DNA from 3 places in the Halomonas sabkhae genome. Region 1 is predicted to be linked to each of the others. Evidence: riboswitches for the same ligand, from Rfam matches in the RefSeq annotation. Region 1 holds a riboswitch; each other region holds the start of a gene.

Region 1 (5,623 bases):
TCATCCACATCCGGCCCGGTGGTGGCGTCCATCGACGAGTCATCCGGCAACGCCTCGGCCAGTAGCGCTGCGTCCAGTGCCGCCTCCTCGAGTAGCGTGGCCTCCAGCACCACCGCATCCGAGGCGAACGCCTCGACGCCCGAGCCGGGGCCGGTCGTGTCCTCCGCAACGTCCGATGCAGAGGCGTCCGCGTCGGCTGCCGGCGAGTCCGATCCGATTCGCGATCTGTCCGAGCAGCAGGACCAGCCGGCTGCCTCGGGGAGCTGGGGCGTGCAGGTCGGCGCCTTCAGCGACTCGGACAACGCGCGTCGCCTCGCGGCGCGGGCCGCCGAACGCCTGACCTCCGAACTGGCCGATGCCCGTGTAGCCGTGCCGCACGTGGCCGAGGCCGGCGTCTATCGGGCCCGCCTGGTGGACATGGGCGAGAGCCAGGCGCGCAGTGCCTGCCGTCGCCTGCAGGCTCAGGGGATGGACTGCATGGTGGTGCAGGCATCGTTCTGATTCAGGCTTGAGACCAAGGGCGGGGTTGCCGCGTCCTGCCCGAGTCGTTAGCGTCAAGGTGGTAGCCCGTTACCGGGCCCAGGCTATTCAGCACCCCATCGGCCCTGCCGGTGGGGTGTTTCATTGCGACGGCACAGCGACGAGGAGAGGTCATGTCGTCATCGTTCAAGGGCATCCTGTGCATGTGCGGCGGCGTGCTGTGCCTGGCACTCGGCGATGCCATTACCAAGTGGCTGGGCGAGACGCACTCGCCGCTGCAGATCATCTTCTTTCGCACCCTGGTGTCGCTGCCGCTGATCGCCCTGATCGCGCGGTTCAGCGGCGGGCTGCGCAAGCTCAGGACGCGTCGGCCGGGGGGCCACCTGCTGCGCGGGCTGGTCTTCACCGGCACCATGGTCTGCTTCATGTGGGGGCTGACGCTGCTGCCGCTGGCCGAGACCACGGCCATCGCCTTCGCCGCGCCCTTGTTCGTCAATCTGCTCTCGGTGCCGCTGCTGGGTGAGCGGGTCGATCGCACGACACTGCTGGCGACGCTGGTCGGCTTTGCCGGCGTACTGGTGGTGGTCCGTCCCGGCGGAGAGAGCTTCCAGCCGGCGGCCCTGATCGTGATCGGGGCGGCGATCTGCTATGCGCTGACCATGATCACCGCGCGGCGTTACGGTGATCGCGAGCACCTCTGGGCCATGGTCTTCTACACCACTCTGGTGCCGATGCTGGTGTCGGCGGCGACCCTGCCCTGGGTCTGGCAGATGCCGGCGCCGATCCACTGGCCGTTCTTCCTGCTGGCCGGAGTGCTGGGGGTGGGCGCCATGATCGGGCTGACCCTGGCCTTCCGTTACGCCCCCGCGGCGCTGGCCGCACCCTTCGACTACACGGCACTGCTGTGGGCCGTGCTGCTGGGCTGGTGGATCTGGGACGAAGTGCCGGACCTGTGGGTGCTGGTGGGCGGCTCGCTGATCATCCTCAGTGGCCTGGCGATCGCCTACCATGAGCGGCGCGTGGCGTTGAATCGGCGCCCCACGGCCTGAGATCGCTACTCAGCAGGTCTGGCCGAAGTACGGAAAGGCGCGCGCCGCGGCTTGCGGGTCGGGTGTGCCGCAGATGGCCGAGATCACGGCCATGCCGTTGACGCCCGCGCGCTGCACGGCCGCGGCGTGCTCGGCCTTGAGACCGCCGATGGCCACCGTGGGCAGTGGGCTGGCGCCGGCCAGGGCGGCCAGCCCGTCGAAACCGAGCGGGGCCGCGTGGTCCTGCTTGCTGGGCGTGGCAAACACCGGCCCCAGCCCCAGATAGTCGAGCCGCGTCGTATCGACCCTGGCCAGCTGGTCATGGGTCTGCACCGAAAGGCCTAGAATGGCTTCCGGCCCCAGGGCGGCGCGGGCTTCATGGACCTCGCCGTCGTCCTGGCCGATATGCAGGCCATCGGCGCCACTGGCCAGGGCGACCTCCAACCGATCATTGATCAACAGCGGCACGCCGCTACCCGCCAGGGCAGCCTTGAGGCGTCGGGCCACCGGAATCAGCTCGGCATCGCCGGCCTGCTTGTCGCGCAGCTGCACCAGGGTCACGCCGCCTGCCACGGCGGCGAGGACGGTGTCTTCCAGGCCGCGCTCGGCGCACAGTTCGGGGTCGGTGACCAGATAGAGCGAGAGATCAAGGCGCATCGTAGAGCTCCACTCGGGCCTGGCGGTTCAGGGTCTCGGGGTCGAGTCGATACACGGCGTCGATGAAGGCGACGCTGAAGCTGCCGGGGCCCTGCGCCTCTTCGCCGGCCAGGCGGCCGGCCTCGGCATAGCTGGCGAGTGCCGCCACACAGGCCTCGAAGGGATCCTCGGCCACCGCCAGGTATGCGCCTACCACGCCGCTCAGGGCACAGCCCAGGGTGGTGACCAGCGGCATCAGGGCATGCCCGCCGGCGATACGTGCCAGGCGCCGACCGTCGGTCACCAGGTCCGTTTCGCCGGTCACGGCGACGACCCCACCGGTGCGCTGTGCCAGCGTCACGGCGGCACTCTCGGCATCGTCGCTGGTGTCGGTACTGTCGACGCCTTGGCCACCACTGCCCTGATTCGCCAGTGACAGGATTTCCGAGGCATTGCCGCGTATGACGGTCGGCGAAAGCGCCAGCAGACGCTGGCCGGCATCACGGCGCAGCGCCGTGGCGCCCACCGCGACGGGATCGAGTACCCAGGGAGTGCCAGCCTCATTGGCGGCGCGGGCGGCGTCCTCCATGGCATCCACCCAGTGCGGCGACAGGGTGCCGATGTTCAGGGTCACGGCCCCGGCCAGGCGCGCAAACTCGGCGACTTCTTCGCGGGCATGGGCCATGGCCGGCGAGGCGCCCAGCGCCAGCAGCACATTGGCCATGGTATTCATGGCGACATGATTGGTGATGTTGTGCACCAGCGGGCGGGCCTGGCGCATGCGGCGCAGGTGGCTGGCGAGATCGATGCTGTGCATGGCAACTCCCGGGCGAGGGGAGGTGCCAGCGAGGCAGGGCCGGCACGACTCCCTCCGCCGGCATTATCCGGGTCAGGTGGTGAGGGTGCATCTCAGCCGGTCGGCATCGCCGCCGGCGCCCCTGTCGTCAGGCTTTTACTATCCGCGGTGGCGCCGCATCTGTAAAGAGGCGGCAGTGGCATCGGCCACCGCCGCCGGGCGATCAAGAGCGCTTGGGCTGCTTGACCACACGCAGATACGGCTTCTGCTCGTCCCAGCCTTGTGGGAAGAGCTTCTGCGCCTCCTCGTTGCTGACTGCCGGTACGATGATGCAGTCATCGCCATCCTGCCAGTTCACTGGTGTGGCCAGCTTGTGCTCGTCGGTGAGCTGCAGGCTGTCCAGCACGCGCAGCACTTCGGCGAAGTTGCGACCGGTGCTGGCCGGATAGGTGATGGTCAGGCGGACCTTCTTGTTCGGATCGATGATGAAGACGCTACGCACCGTCAGGGTGTCGTTGGCGTTGGGGTGGATCATGCCGTACAGGTCGCTGACCTTGCGATCACCATCCGCGAGCAGCGGGAAGTTCAGGCCCTGGCCCTGGGTGTCCTGAATATCGCCGGCCCACTTTTCATGGTCTTCCAGCGGGTCGACGGACAGGCCGATGGCCCTGGTGTTGCGCTTGTCGAATTCCGGCTTGAGCCGCGAGACCTCACCCAGCTCGGTGGTGCACACCGGGGTGAAATCCTTGGGATGCGAGAACAGGATGACCCAGTTGTCCCCGGCCCACTCATGGAAGTTGATGGTGCCAGCCGTGCTTTCCTGCGTGAAATCTGGTGCGATATCGCCGAGTTGCAATGACATGTCAGGCTCCTCTGGGTTGAGTTGATGGCATCGCCCACGCGCTGCCGTATCGACGGCCTCAGCATTACATGGGGGCAATGGGTTGGGGAAACAACCTGTGGTGATATGGTTAGCACGAGCTTCGAGCTTCGAGCTTCGAGCTTCGAGATACGAGCTTCGAGCCGTCCTGTGCATGGATATGCACCGTGGCATCAATCCGGCTCCCAGCCGCTCGTCCCTCGCTACTCGATACTCGCCATGTGCCTGGGCAAGCACCGCGCATTATCTCGACTCCCAACTGCTCGCAGCTCGTTTCTCGTGACTCGGCCAAATCAAGGTGCCGGCGCGGCGGCGCCGAGAAACCGCTCCTGCCAATAATCCAGCCCCAGCGGGGTGGTGGTCACCTGGCGCCCGCGCCCCGGGGCATGAATCATCCGATTGTTGCCCAGGTAGATGCCGACGTGGCTGGCATCGCCGCCGCCGCTGGTGTCGAAGAACAACAGATCCCCCGGGCGGGCGGTGTCGATGGGCGGCAGGCGGTCGAACTGCTGACTGGAGGTGCGCGGCACGCTGATGCCGGCGCGGGCGTAAGTCAGCTGAACCAGCCCCGAGCAGTCCAGGCCGCTGAGGGTATCGCCGCCATAGCGATAGGGTGTGCCGAGTGCCTGACGGGCTTCCGCCAGGATCATGGTGCGTTCCATGGAAAGGCCGCCCGCGTCGCGGGTGGCCAGGTCCGGCCCGGCGCAACCGGCCAGCCACAGCAACAGCATCAACGCCAGTGGCCAGCGCGGCAGGCAGGGGCGAGCAGGGTTGGGGCAGGCTGACATGCGGGGCTCCCGAGGCACTGGGCAAGGATGTGGGCATCACTCGCCAAGCCTAACCCCTGGCGGCCCTCACTGGAAGGCGATACGCGTGCCGTGCGTCAGGCGCTCTTCCGGTGTCATGGCGTGTCCGGGCACCCCGATCATCTCGTCACCGCACTGGTCATCCCAGGTGAGCACGCCATGCGTTAGTCCCGCCTCGCCCAGCAGCTCACGGATCTGCCCGGTACCCAGGTAGGTGCAGGTCCTGCCTTCCTTGTCGGAGAGCGTGGATACTCCGCCGGCATGGTGGAAGCGCACGGTGTAGATGCCATCCTGGGACTCGACTTCCACGATCGGCGCAAAGCCGTGAGAAACGGCACGGACCAGCTGCTTGTAGGTGATATGGTCACCCAGTGTCGCGTCGGTGGTCATGATGACCCCCTTGGTAGCGGTGTACTACTTGAATGTAGATTCCCCCTGCGATGACTGCCATGCCGAGACGGGTGGAAATCCGCGGGCCGCGCCCCCATGCAAGGGGGTACACCTTTGCACGACCTTATTTGCGACCAGACAAGGAGCATGACATGAGCTTTCAGGGCGAACAGCATCCCGGCGTGCAGGCCCCGGCCAGCGAGACCCGGGGATTCCGCTTGAACCACACCATGCTGCGCGTCAAGGATCCGCAGACCGCGCTCGAGTTCTACTCGCGCGTCTTCGGCATGCAGGTCCTGCGCAAGCTGGATTTCGAGGAAATGGGCTTCTCGCTCTACTTCCTGGCCAGGCTGGAAGAGGGCGATGCAGTACCCGAGGATGCTGCCCAGCGCAGCGTCTGGACCTTCAGTCAGAAAGGCCTGCTGGAGCTGACGCATAACTGGGGCACCGAAGACCAGGCCGACTTCGCCTACCACGACGGCAACGCCGAGCCGCAGGGCTTCGGTCATATCTGCTTCTCGGTGCCTGACCTGGACGCCGCCCAGGCCTGGTTCGACGCCAATGACGTCGAGTTCATCAAGCGCGCCGATCAGGGCAAGATGCCGGA
Region 2 (5,623 bases), on a different contig from region 1:
GCTGGGTTCGGCCTTCGGCGCCGCCGGGCAGCGCTGCATGGCCAACTCGGTGGTGGTGTTGGTGGGCGAGGCCCGCGAGTGGCTGGCGGATCTGGCCGAGGGCGCGCGCCGCATGGTGGTAGGGCCCGGCACCCAGCGCGATGCCGACCTCGGGCCTCTGGTTTCGCCGGCGGCCAAGGCACGGGTGGAGGAACTGATTGGCGTGGGTGAGCGCGAAGGAGCCACGCTGCTGGTCGATGGTCGCGGCTGCCAGGTGGACGGGTATCCGGATGGCAACTTCGTCGGCCCGACACTGTTCAGCGATGTCACGCCGGAGATGACGATCTATCGCGAGGAGGTCTTCGGCCCGGTACTCTGTGTGGTGGCGGTCGAGACGCTGGATGAGGCCATCGACTTCATCAATGCCAACCCCAATGGCAACGGTACCTCGATCTTCACCAACTCCGGCTGGGTCGCGCGGCGCTTCGAGTCCGACATCGACGTCGGCCAGGTGGGCATCAATGTGCCGATTCCGGTGCCGGTGGCCTATTTCAGTTTCACCGGCTCGCGAGGGTCGAAGCTGGGCGACATGGGCCCCAACGGCAAGCAGGCCGTTGCCTTCTGGACGCAGACCAAGACCGTTACCGCCCGCTGGTTCGAGCCCGAAAACGTTTCCAGCGGCATCAACAGCACCATATCGCTGAGTTGATTCGGCGCGTCATGATTCGTCAGCCAAGAGAGGTTGCATGCAGGATTCGTTATCGAAGCTGGGCCACAAGGGCACACCGGAACTCGGGCCGTCATTGCTGGGCGGGGTGAGCCTGCCGGCGGCGGTGCTGCATGAGGCGGCGCTGGCGCATAACCTGGCGTGGATGCAGCGTTTTGCCGAGTCGCATGGCGCCCGGCTGGCACCACACGGCAAGACCACCATGACGCCGGCGCTGTTCCGTCGCCAGCTCGAGGCGGGGGCCTGGGGCATCACCCTGGCCACCGCGCCACAGTGCCGCGCAGCCTTTGCCAGTGGCGTCGTGCGCGTACTGATGGCCAACCAACTGGTGGGCCAGGCCAACATGGCAATCATCGCCGAATTGCTCGAGGCGGGCGCTGACTTCCATTGCGTGGTCGATAGTGAGGACAACGCCCGGGAACTCGGGCACTTTTTCGCCAAACGCAACCTGACGCTCAAGGTGCTGATCGAGCTGGGCGTCGCGGGCGGCCGTACCGGCTGCCGCTCCGTGGAGGCGGTCAGGGAACTGGCGCGGGTCGTCGATGCCGAGCCGGGCCTGGCCCTGGCCGGCATGGAGGGCTACGAGGGCGTGGTGCATGCCGAGGATCCGGTACCGGCGATTCGCGATTATGCCACGCGGCTGGTCGAGGCGGCGCGTTGCCTCGACGACGAGGGGCGGTTCGCCGTGGACCTGCCCATTATCACCGCGTCGGGGTCGGCCTGGTACGACCTGATCGCCGAGGCCTTCGATACGGCCGAGCTGCGTCGACGCTTCACGCCGGTGATTCGTCCCGGCTGCTATGTGGTGCATGATCACGGCATCTACCGCCAGGCCCAGCAGGGTGTGCTGTCACGCCGCCCCGATCTGCACGCAGGCCTGCGCCCGGCGCTCGAGGTCTTTGCTCAGGTGCAGTCCCTGCCGGAACCGGGATTGGCCATCGTGGCGCTGGGCAAGCGCGATATCGGCGCCGATCAGTTGCCCGAACCATTGCGCCGCTATCGGGAAGGCGGCGCGGTGGACGAGGTGCTGAGCGTCGACGGCTGGGAGATCACCAGGCTGATGGACCAGCATGCCTTCATCCGCCTGCCGGACTCGGCCGATGATGTGCGCATCGGCGATGTGGTGGCCTTTGGCGCCTCGCACCCCTGCCTGACCTTCGACAAGTGGCGGCGGATCTGCCGGGTCGATGAGCGGCTGGACGTCACGGAGGTCATGGACACCGCTTTCTGAGCACCAAAAAAAGGCCATGACGTCCCGGTCATGGCCATATCAAGGGAAGGTACTGCGCTTTCTTCGCCAGAGGTTGGTGTTGATGAGTGAATACCTCGCTGATGGATCAAGTGGGGGTCTCGTTGACCCTGTGTCTACTGCCGCGTTGATGATGATGTCTCATGCTCCAGATGGAATCGGGTGAGGCAAATCAGCGGTAGGTCAGTCGCATGTAACCCGGTGATTGCTGCAGGTACTGCATGATCTGGCCTTCCCCGCCTGTCAGGCGCTCACCGTCCAGTGTGTGCCAGCTTTGTTCAGCCGTGCTGGTTGCCGAAACCTCTCGAGATACACCCTGCTCACTGATGTAGCACTCTGTGCGCGGCAGCGAGTTGGTGGTCTGCATCTGCGTTTCGCAGCCCGGCTCTGAAATAGCACCCTGAAACCTGATAGTGCTGCCTGCGGCGATGGCCTGTGTCGTGATCATCAAGCCTGCCACCAGGCAGGTACCAGCTGCCATCCACATCGAGCGACCGAAATGTGCCTTCCGCTGGTGTTTCAGTTTGCCTTGCTCAATGCGCTCGGCAGCTTCAGGGCCTTCGCTGGCCGTAGCGACCTTGTGTTGGCGATGGCGAATGAGGGTAGTCATTTTGACCTCCCATGAAGCTTGGGCATTGAATACAGCTCCTGTGTGAATCTCTCCTGAGCTGTGTCTATTAACAATAGTTCATTTAGAGTATGACACAAGTAGTAATAAATGGTTTTATTGTGCTAATTCGATGATGGCGTGATTTGTGGATTATAATCATGCTTTTATGAGATGAGATGAGGTGATTGGAGAGGAGGGAGCCCTGGGGTCGCCGCAGGGCTTGCTGTACCGGGTCCGGCATCCGCGGGCCGATGGACGGGAACCAGAGTTAGCATCGGGCCGATGATGTGGCATCATGGGCACGCGTTGACGGCGGGTTCGCCATGTCATGGCCTATCCGCTCAGCGACTCACAATTCAATTCACTGTCGCCAGGGGAGCCCCACCCGCTACACCGGGGCTGAGAGAGCGTCCGACGCTGACCCTGGAACCTGATCCGGTTTGTACCGGCGGAGGAAGTGCGACATGCCTTACCTGACGTCAGCCGTGCTGGGCGCGGCTCTGTTGTGTTTTGCCTTTCTGGGCCTGCGGGCCCGCCGGGCCGAAGGCCCCCTCGATGACTATGTGACGGCGCGTAACTCCCAGAGTGCGCGCTCGTTGGGTGTTTCCTTTCTGGCCTCCGGCATGGGGGCCTGGATTCTCTTCGCCCCGCCCGAGATCGGCGCCATGGTGGGCCCCCTGGCGCTGCTCGGTTATGCGCTGGGGTCGGCCCTGCCGCTGGTGGTGCTCAGTCTGTATGGGCCGATGATCCGGCGCTACCTGCCCGAGGGGCGGAGCATCGGCGAGTTTGCCGAAGCCTGTTATGGCGCCGGGGTGCGCCGCTGGGTCACCCTGGTGTCGATTCTCTACATGGGCTGTTTCCTGGCCGCCGAGTTGACCGCCATCGGTGCCATTGCGTCGCTGCTCTCCGAAGTGCCGTCGAGCGCCGTGGTCATCGGGGTGGCCCTCGTTACCCTGACCTATACGGCGGTCGGCGGGCTGCGTGCCAGCCTGGCCACGGATAGTTGGCAGGGCTGGTTGCTGCTGGCGTTACTGATCCTGGTGACGGGGGTCGTGCTCTGGGTGCTGCCGCCCATGCCCGAGCAGGCATCCCTGCCGCAGACACCGCCGATGGATGCCCTCGCGGTGGCCCTGACCCTGGTTATCGCCGTGACCTCCGCCGAGCTCTTTCATCAGGGCTACTGGCAGCGCGTCTGGGCCGCCGAGGACCAGCGTGCCCTGGGCCGTGGCGCCCTGTTGGGTGGTGTCGGGGTGCTGTTGGTCATCATGGCCATCGGCGGCCTGGGCATGCTCGCGGTCATGCATGGGTTGTCGCTCGGTGAACCGCCCATGCCGTTCTTTGCCCTGCTGTCCGAAGCGCCGGGCTGGCTGGCCATTCCGGCGCTGGTGCTGGCCGTGACGCTGGTCGCCTCGAGTGTGGACACCCTGCAGACGGCCATTGCCTCGTTGGTGGTGGCCGGTTCCGGCCGCAGCGGCCTGTCCGTCGGCGCGGCGCGTCTGGTGACCGTGGGCCTGATGTTGCCAGTGGTGGTCATTGCGTTGCAGGAGCTTTCGGTACTGCGCCTGTTCCTGATTGCCGATCTGTTGTGCGCGGCGACCATCGTGCCGGTGCTGCTCGGCGTCTGGCGACGCATGGGCTCGCTGGCGGCAATGGTCGGCGGCATGGCGGGTCTGGTGGGTGCTGTCGTGCCCGGTTGGTGGGCCCAGGGCAGCCTGCTGGCAGGCATTCAGGCGGCGAGCTTTCCGGGCGGCATTCCGGCGCTCGCGCCCTTTGTCGGGGCCCTGCTGGCGTCGGCGCTGGTCAGCGTGGCCATCGCCATGGCCTGGCCGGCTCCGCGTGCTTCCCTGACAAGCGACGGAGGCGATGCATGAGTAGTATTGCCGAATGGACGCAGTGGGCCGAGCGTCAGGCGTCGCCGCGCCTGACTGAGTGGTTGCGGGAAGTCAGTGAGCCGGACTGGTCGCGGACCGTGCACCACCCGTTATTCGATGCGCTGGCCGCCAGGCGACTGACAGACCAGAAATTCGCCGCCTACATGGTGCAGGACTATGGCTTCGTCGACCCCTTTACCGCTTTGCTCGGACAGGCGATCGGTCACGCTCCCGGTATGCAGGATCGGGTCGTGCTCGGGCAGTTCATGGGCATGCTGACCAGTGACGAGAACAGCACCTTCCAGCGTACCTTCGAGGCCTACGGTGTGTCGGCCGAGGCCGAGTACCTGCCGGCCACGCGTGATTTTCGACAGCTGTTGAAGGATACCGCCCTGCATCAGGAGGGCGCTCGGAGTACGCGCTATGCCGAAATGCTGGCCGTGTTGGTGGTCACCGAGTGGCTGTACCTGGAGTGGGCCACGCGTGTCGAGCGCTCGGAGGGGCTTCAGCCGTTGATGGAAGAGTGGATCGACCTGCATGACAATCCTGATTTCCGAACCTTCGTTGCCTGGTTGCGGCGGCGCCTGGAGGAAGAAATGTCCCGGCTGGAGGATGAGGCGTTCGCGGGTGTGGTAAAACGTTTTCGCGAAACGGTGGCTTGTGAGCGCGCTTTTCACGATGCCGTTTATCACGCTGACTGAAGTGGCGGCGCGCTGTATGGCCTGATCGGCGGCATCGGTGCGCGGCAAATGCGCTGTTTACGGGTTGCCAGGCCGACCGCGGACAGTCACCCTTTAAAGCCTGACTAGCAATCCGAAAAGGGCCTCAGCATGAGCAATACTCCAAGTGATCCACGCCGCCGGCATTCCGCCCCGGTGGTCGATGGTGTCGGCAAGTCGGCCAGTCGCGCGATGCTGCGCGCGGTTGGCTTTTCCGATGAAGACTTCACCAAGCCCCAGGTCGGGGTGGCCTCGACCTGGAGCCAGGTGACGCCGTGCAACAGCCATATTGCCGAGCTGGCGGAGCAAGCCAGCCAAGGCGCCGATGCCGCCGGTGGCAAGGGCGTGATCTTCAACACCATCACCATTTCCGATGGCATCGCCAACGGGACCGAGGGCATGAAGTATTCCCTGGTGTCGCGGGAACTGATCGCTGACTCCATCGAAGCCGTGGCGGGCTGCGAAGGG
Region 3 (5,623 bases), on a different contig from region 1:
CTGGACCGTCATGCCGAGGAACAGGCCGTCGAGCTGTTCGCCCGCAACCTGCTCGACGCCGGCTCGGCCTTCCTCGACAACCCTGGGGAACGCCCCTTCATCGCCAGCTGGAACCGCGTGCGCGCCGCCATCCCGGATGTTCTCGAACGCCTGCACGACGCCGTCGAGGGGGATAATGCTTACGGCTGATTCACCAGCCACAGACTCCGGTAGGGGCCGAGTGTTGCTTCGTGGTTCCAGGGGGCCTGGGCGAGCAGGTCGTGCCACTGGCCGTGGGTCAGTTCCGGGAGTTCGAGTGGCTGGGGCCGGTCGGTGACGTTGTGCACGGCGATCAGGCGGCGGCCGTCAGCGGTCGGGCCGCGTTGCAGGGCGATCAGGCTGGGTGGCGTGTCCAGCACCCGCTGCGGTGCATCGGGATGGAAGCAGGGTTCTTGACGCCGCGCATCCAGCATCCGGGTCAGCGACTTGAAGACTTCCCGGGTCGGGGTGGCGGGCGTTTCGAGCAGCCATTCGAGCTCGTCTCGCTGCCAACGGCGGCGATTGATCGAGCGCAGGCGCCCGCTGCGTTCCACGCCTTCCAGGTCGTTGAGGGTCCCCGTCAGGACATGCAGGTAGATCGCCGGAATGCCGCGCAGGCCGAGCATCAGTTGCTGGCTGCACAGGAAGCGGGGCGTCTGCCAGGCATCCGGTCCGCGACGGTTGCCCTTCATGGCGTCGAACCAGGTGATGTTGAGCTCGTAGGGGGCATCCTCCCCGTCGTCGCGGGTGCGCATGCTGGCGTAGCCGCCGAAGCGGTGCATCAGTTCGACCAGGGCATCGATGTCGTGCTGTGGCAGCCAGCCTTCCAGGGGGCGAACGCCGATGCCGTCGTGGCTTGCCGTGAAATTCAGGAAGCTGCAGCCCGGGGGCAGTTCGGGCAGGCTGCGCAGCCAGGCTGCCAGGGTGCCGGCTTCGCCGCAGGTCAGGGTGTGCAGCAGCAGGGGCGGCAGGGGGAACTGATAGACCAGATGCGCCTCGTCAGGGGACGCGTCGCCCGCGTCGGGGGCCGCCAGTCGATCGAGGCCGAAGTAGCTGATGTTTTCCTCGTGGGGCACATTGGTCTCGGTCAGCAGCAGGGCATCGGGGGCGACATGGTCGATGATGGTGCGCAGCAGGCGCACCACCTCGTGGGTCTGGGGCAAATGTATGCAGGACGTACCCACCTGCTTCCAGAGATAGGCGATGGCATCCAGGCGTATCACTCTGGCGCCCTGGTCGAGATAGAACAGCAGGATGCCGATGAACTCCAGCAGCACATCCGGATTGGCGAAGTTCAGGTCGATCTGGTCTTCCGAGAAGGTCGCCCACAGGTGGCGCACCCCGCGCCGGGTCGGCACCTTGACCAGCAATGGCGAGCTGCGCGGCCGCACGACCGCCGAGAGGTCGGTATCCGGGTCCATCTCGATGAAGTAGTCGCGGCCCGGCTGGCTGCCGGTCAGGTAGTCGGTAAACCACAGCGACTCCCGCGAGACGTGGTTGAGTACCAGGTCGACCCCCAGATCGAAGCGCTGGCCCAGGCGTTGGATGTCATCCCAGTCACCGAGCTCGGCATTGACCTCGCGATAGTGAATGACCGAGAAGCCGTCATCGCTGCTCCAGGGGAAGAAGGGCAGGATATGCACGCCGCTCAGGGTGTCGCCCAGGTGGCGGTTCAGGAAGTCCTCGAGCACCTGCAGGGGCGGCATGTCATCGGCGACCAGGCTGTCGCCGTAGCTGATCAGCCACTGGTCACGCTGGCTCCACAGGGGCACAGGGGCTGTGTCCGGCGTCGATCTGGCCGGGGCCTGGTGAGTCAGCAGGGTTTCCAGGCGGCGCAGGACTTCATCGGCCCGCGGGCCATACAGCATCTCCAGATGCTGGTGGGTGCGGCGCCGAAATTGCGCCGCATCGATCGGTGTGGAATGTGATCTGGGCATCATGGCCGCCACTCTCGCGTCAGGAACCGGAACGTCTCATGCAGATAGCATGCCAGCCCACAGGGTGGATGGCATCCGGCACCCACCAACGCTGGTGTCCGAGAGTGGCGACCTAGACCACCGGGGCTTCAAGCGGTCTGGTCGAGGCCCATCTGCCAGAAGTCGATTTCCAGGCGGGTGGCGTCGCGGAAGATCTCCGCCAGTCGAGCGAAACGCGCCGGCGTCACCTCGGCCAGACGGGCGTCGAGCCAGGCGATCTCGTCGCGCATGGCGGCCTGGAAGTCATCACTCGCGTACATGGCGATCCAGGACTCGAAGGGGTTGGCGTCGCCCCGCAGGGTGCTCGGTCGCGCGTTCAACCAGTTGGCGATCTCGCCGTAACCCACCAGGCAGGGCGCCAGCGCCACGTGCAGGTCGAGCAGGTCGCCGCGGCTGCCGGTGTCCAGCACATAGCGCGTGTAGGCCAGGGTAGCGCGGGCTTCGGGCAGTCTGGCCAGGTCCTCCTCGCTGATGCCCCATTCGCGGCAGAATCCCACATGCAGATCGAGCTCGACGTCGAGGATGGTCTTGAGGCCCTCGAAGGCGTGGCGCAGCTCGGCCAGGTCGTGGCTCTTGTAGGCCGCCAGGGCATAGGCGCGCGAGAAGTGAATCAGGAACAGATAGTCCTGTTGCAGGTAGTGACGAAAGGCCTCGGGGGCCAGGTTGCCATCGCCCAGCGAACGCACGAAGTCGTGCTCGATGTAGGCGCGCCAGTCAGTCTGGCAGGCGTCGGTCAGGTCGTGAAATTGGTAACCCATCATGTCTCCGGTGTCGGGATCCGGCATGTGGGCGCAGCGAAACGAGCGGGCAGGACGACCGGTATAGCGGCACCGGGCGCTGCGCTTGATTCCCTACGCCGGTTCACGGGCGACCATGAGTCGCCGCCACCCGGATCAGGTTCCACGGGATCAACGCTGTGCCCCTGAGGGCGAGCGTCATCTCAGCCGGTGTAACCGGCACCCCGTCAAGCGAGAGCCTCTACTCTAACACCTCGTCGAGGCTTGAACAGGGGGGTCAGGGGCCAGTGGCGGACTCCTTCTTGTTACCCGGTGCCAGTGCCCAGTCGCCGGCAAAGGATTGCAACGGCATGGCGCGGCGGTATTCCGCGGGCGGCGGCGTGAGCTCGGCCGCGTCCTCCAACGGGGCCTGACCGGCCAGGTGGCTCAGCACGGCGGGGACCGAAGTCTCGCTGGGCACCAGCAGCAGGCCGCGTCGGCGCAGGCGTCGTCCGATGGTCAGGCTGCTGCTGAAGCGCACCAGGGGCGCGGCGAGCAGCAGGCCCAGCCAGACGGGCGTCAACCACCAGAAGAAGCCGGGGGTGTACCACCAGGTCACGCCTGCCCAGATGGCGCCCACCAGAGTGCCGGGCCAGGTGTAGCGAACGGCGTCCCGCCAGGGCAGGGCGCGCCCCTCGCGGGACTGGGCATTCCAGGCTACGGTACGGCCGCATAGCACCTCCACCACGAAACGGCTGTGAAAGACCATCATCAGGGGCGCGATCAGGATGGCGAACAGGGCTTCCAGGAGGGCGCTGGCGAGCAGTCGGGCGCGCCCGCCGAACGCTGCCGCCGACTGTCGCCAGACCAGGGCCACGCCCAGCACCTTGGGCATCAGCAGCATCGCCAGGGTGCCGCCCAGCAAGGGCATGATGAGGTTGGGCGGAGAGATCGGCCAGTCCGGAAACAGCTGGGCGTCGGAGGTGAAGAAGTTGGGATCGATCAGTGCATGCAGCAGCGCATCGGCGGTGCTGACGACGAGTATCGCCAGCCATACCAGGGAGGACAGGTAGGCCAGGGCACCGCACAGGAAATGCACCCGGCTGACCATGTGCAGGCCGCTGCCGCCCAGCAATCGCAGATGCTGCAGGTTGCCCTGGACCCAGCGGCGATCGCGCTTGGCGTAGTCGAGGATATGGCTCGGCATTTCCTCGAAGCTGCCGCCCAGGTCGGTGCGCATGCGCACTTCCCAGCCCGCGCGGCGCAGCAGGGCGGCCTCGACGAAGTCGTGGCTGAGGATATCGCCGCCCAGCGGAGGCCGGCCGGGCAATTCGGGCAGGCCGCAATGGGCAGTGAACGCCGCGACGCGCAGGATGGCGTTATGACCGAAGTAGTTGGCGGCATCGGATTGCCAGAAGCTCAGGCCGCTGGCCAGCATGGGCGAGTAGACGGCGGCGGCGAACTGGTTGGCGCGTCCGAACAGGCTGTCCTGGCGAACCGGGATGGGCACGGTCTGCAGCAGGCCGAGGTTCGGGTTGGCTTCCATCTGCGCGATCATCTGGTGGATGGTGTCGCCGCTCATCAGGCTGTCGGCATCGAGTACCAGCATGAAGTCGTAATGGGCGCCCCAGCGCTCGCAGAAGTCCCCGAGGTTGCCCGCCTTGCGTCCGGCATTGCTGTCGCGGTGGCGGTAATGCAGCCGGCAGTGGTCGGCCAGTCGCTGTTGCAGGGCCGCCATGACGGCGTGCTCGCGAGCGATGCTGTCGGCATCCGTGCTGTCGCTGAGCACGAAGGCCTCGATGCGTCGCGCGGCGGTCTGTGGCGGCAGGTCACGGCAGGTGGCCTCGAGGCCCGCCGCCACGCGTTCGACATCCTCGTTGTGGACCGGCATGACCAGGGCCGTGATCGAGTGGGCCGTGTCCGGCGGTCGGGGGTCGCAGGCCCGGGCCAGGCTGAGCGGGTCGCGGCGCATGATCGACAGCGCAAAACCGATCAGGCCACTCCAGAAGGCGACCGCAATCCAGCCGAAGGTCACCGTGAACAGCGCCATCACCGCCAGTTCGAGTGGCGTCAGGCCGCCGACATGGAGGATGCGGAACATGGTCCACAGGCCAAGGATCGTGGTTGCGGCCACCAGCAGCGCGAAAATCAGCCGCCGGGTGCGCCGGAAGGGGACAGGAGCCACCATGGCCCGGGACTCAGCGGCGCTCATCGGGATACCAGACATAATTCCAGGTTTCGGTCAGCGGCTGGCCGCGCAGTGTCAGTTTCAATCGCATGTCGGCCGGCGTGCCTTCCTCCGGGGCGAGCCGGAAGCTGGCGCGCCAGGTCTGGCCATCGGGCAATTGCTGTACCCACTGCTGAATGATGTCGCCATTCGAGGTGGTCAGCTGTGACTCGACCGGCTGGTCGGCCTCGAGTCCCTCCAGGGCGGGGCCCCGGAAATCGACGATGAAGAGCCGCTGGCTGGGCGGCGGCGGGTCGTCCTGTCCCGGTAGTGCCGCCCAGCCCTGACGGCTGCGAATGACGTGGCCGAGCTGCTGGTCGGGTAGCGTGGCGCCGAAGGTTTGCAGCCGATAATGATAGCTGCGCGCTTCGCCGGCTTCGAACGGCTCCTGCGGCACCCAGTAGGCGGTGATGTTGTCGTTGGCTTCACTGTCCGAGGGAATCTCGACCAGCTCGACCTGGCCCTCGCCCCAGTCACTCAGTGGCGTGACCCACTGACTGGGGCGTTTTTCGTAGCGTGCCTCGGCATCCAGGTAGCCCTCGAAGTGGCGCGGTCGCTGTACCAGCCCGAAGCCCTTGGGCGAGGTATCCTGAAAACTCGAGATATGCAGTTTTTCGGGGTTGCTCAAGGGTCGCCAGATGCGCTCGCTCTGGCCGGAGTGCAAGGCCAGACCGCTGGAGTCATGC

The links. Region 1 has a riboswitch for thiamine pyrophosphate ahead of thiM (hydroxyethylthiazole kinase). Riboswitches for the same ligand answer to the same signal wherever they lie in the genome.
Region 2: another riboswitch for thiamine pyrophosphate. It lies ahead of QWY79_RS05025 (SLC5/6 family protein); the one in region 1 lies ahead of thiM (hydroxyethylthiazole kinase).
Region 3: another riboswitch for thiamine pyrophosphate. It lies ahead of tenA (thiaminase II); the one in region 1 lies ahead of thiM (hydroxyethylthiazole kinase).

The regions. Positions count from the first base shown of each region.
Region 1 is NZ_JAUFPM010000012.1:207,058-212,680, reverse strand. It holds gene QWY79_RS09065 (D-alanyl-D-alanine carboxypeptidase) at 1-501, shown strand, start outside; gene QWY79_RS09060 (DMT family transporter) at 654-1,529, shown strand; gene thiE (thiamine phosphate synthase) at 1,539-2,165, opposite strand; gene thiM (hydroxyethylthiazole kinase) at 2,155-2,961, opposite strand; TPP riboswitch at 2,994-3,094, opposite strand; gene QWY79_RS09045 (peroxiredoxin) at 3,164-3,802, opposite strand; gene QWY79_RS09040 (C40 family peptidase) at 4,114-4,608, opposite strand; gene QWY79_RS09035 (hypothetical protein) at 4,675-5,016, opposite strand; gene gloA (lactoylglutathione lyase) at 5,169-5,623, shown strand, end outside.
Region 2 is NZ_JAUFPM010000006.1:86,108-91,730, reverse strand. It holds gene QWY79_RS05040 (CoA-acylating methylmalonate-semialdehyde dehydrogenase) at 1-688, shown strand, start outside; gene QWY79_RS05035 (amino acid deaminase) at 726-1,937, shown strand; gene QWY79_RS05030 (hypothetical protein) at 2,128-2,565, opposite strand; TPP riboswitch at 2,928-3,040, shown strand; gene QWY79_RS05025 (SLC5/6 family protein) at 3,030-4,436, shown strand; gene QWY79_RS05020 (TenA family protein) at 4,433-5,137, shown strand; gene ilvD (dihydroxy-acid dehydratase) at 5,267-5,623, shown strand, end outside.
Region 3 is NZ_JAUFPM010000017.1:273,795-279,417, forward strand. It holds gene QWY79_RS12055 (glycosyltransferase family protein) at 1-189, shown strand, start outside; gene QWY79_RS12060 (sugar phosphorylase) at 180-1,955, opposite strand; gene tenA (thiaminase II) at 2,084-2,752, opposite strand; TPP riboswitch at 2,825-2,968, opposite strand; gene mdoH (glucans biosynthesis glucosyltransferase MdoH) at 3,009-4,898, opposite strand; gene QWY79_RS12075 (OpgD/OpgG family glucan biosynthesis protein) at 4,909-5,623, opposite strand, start outside.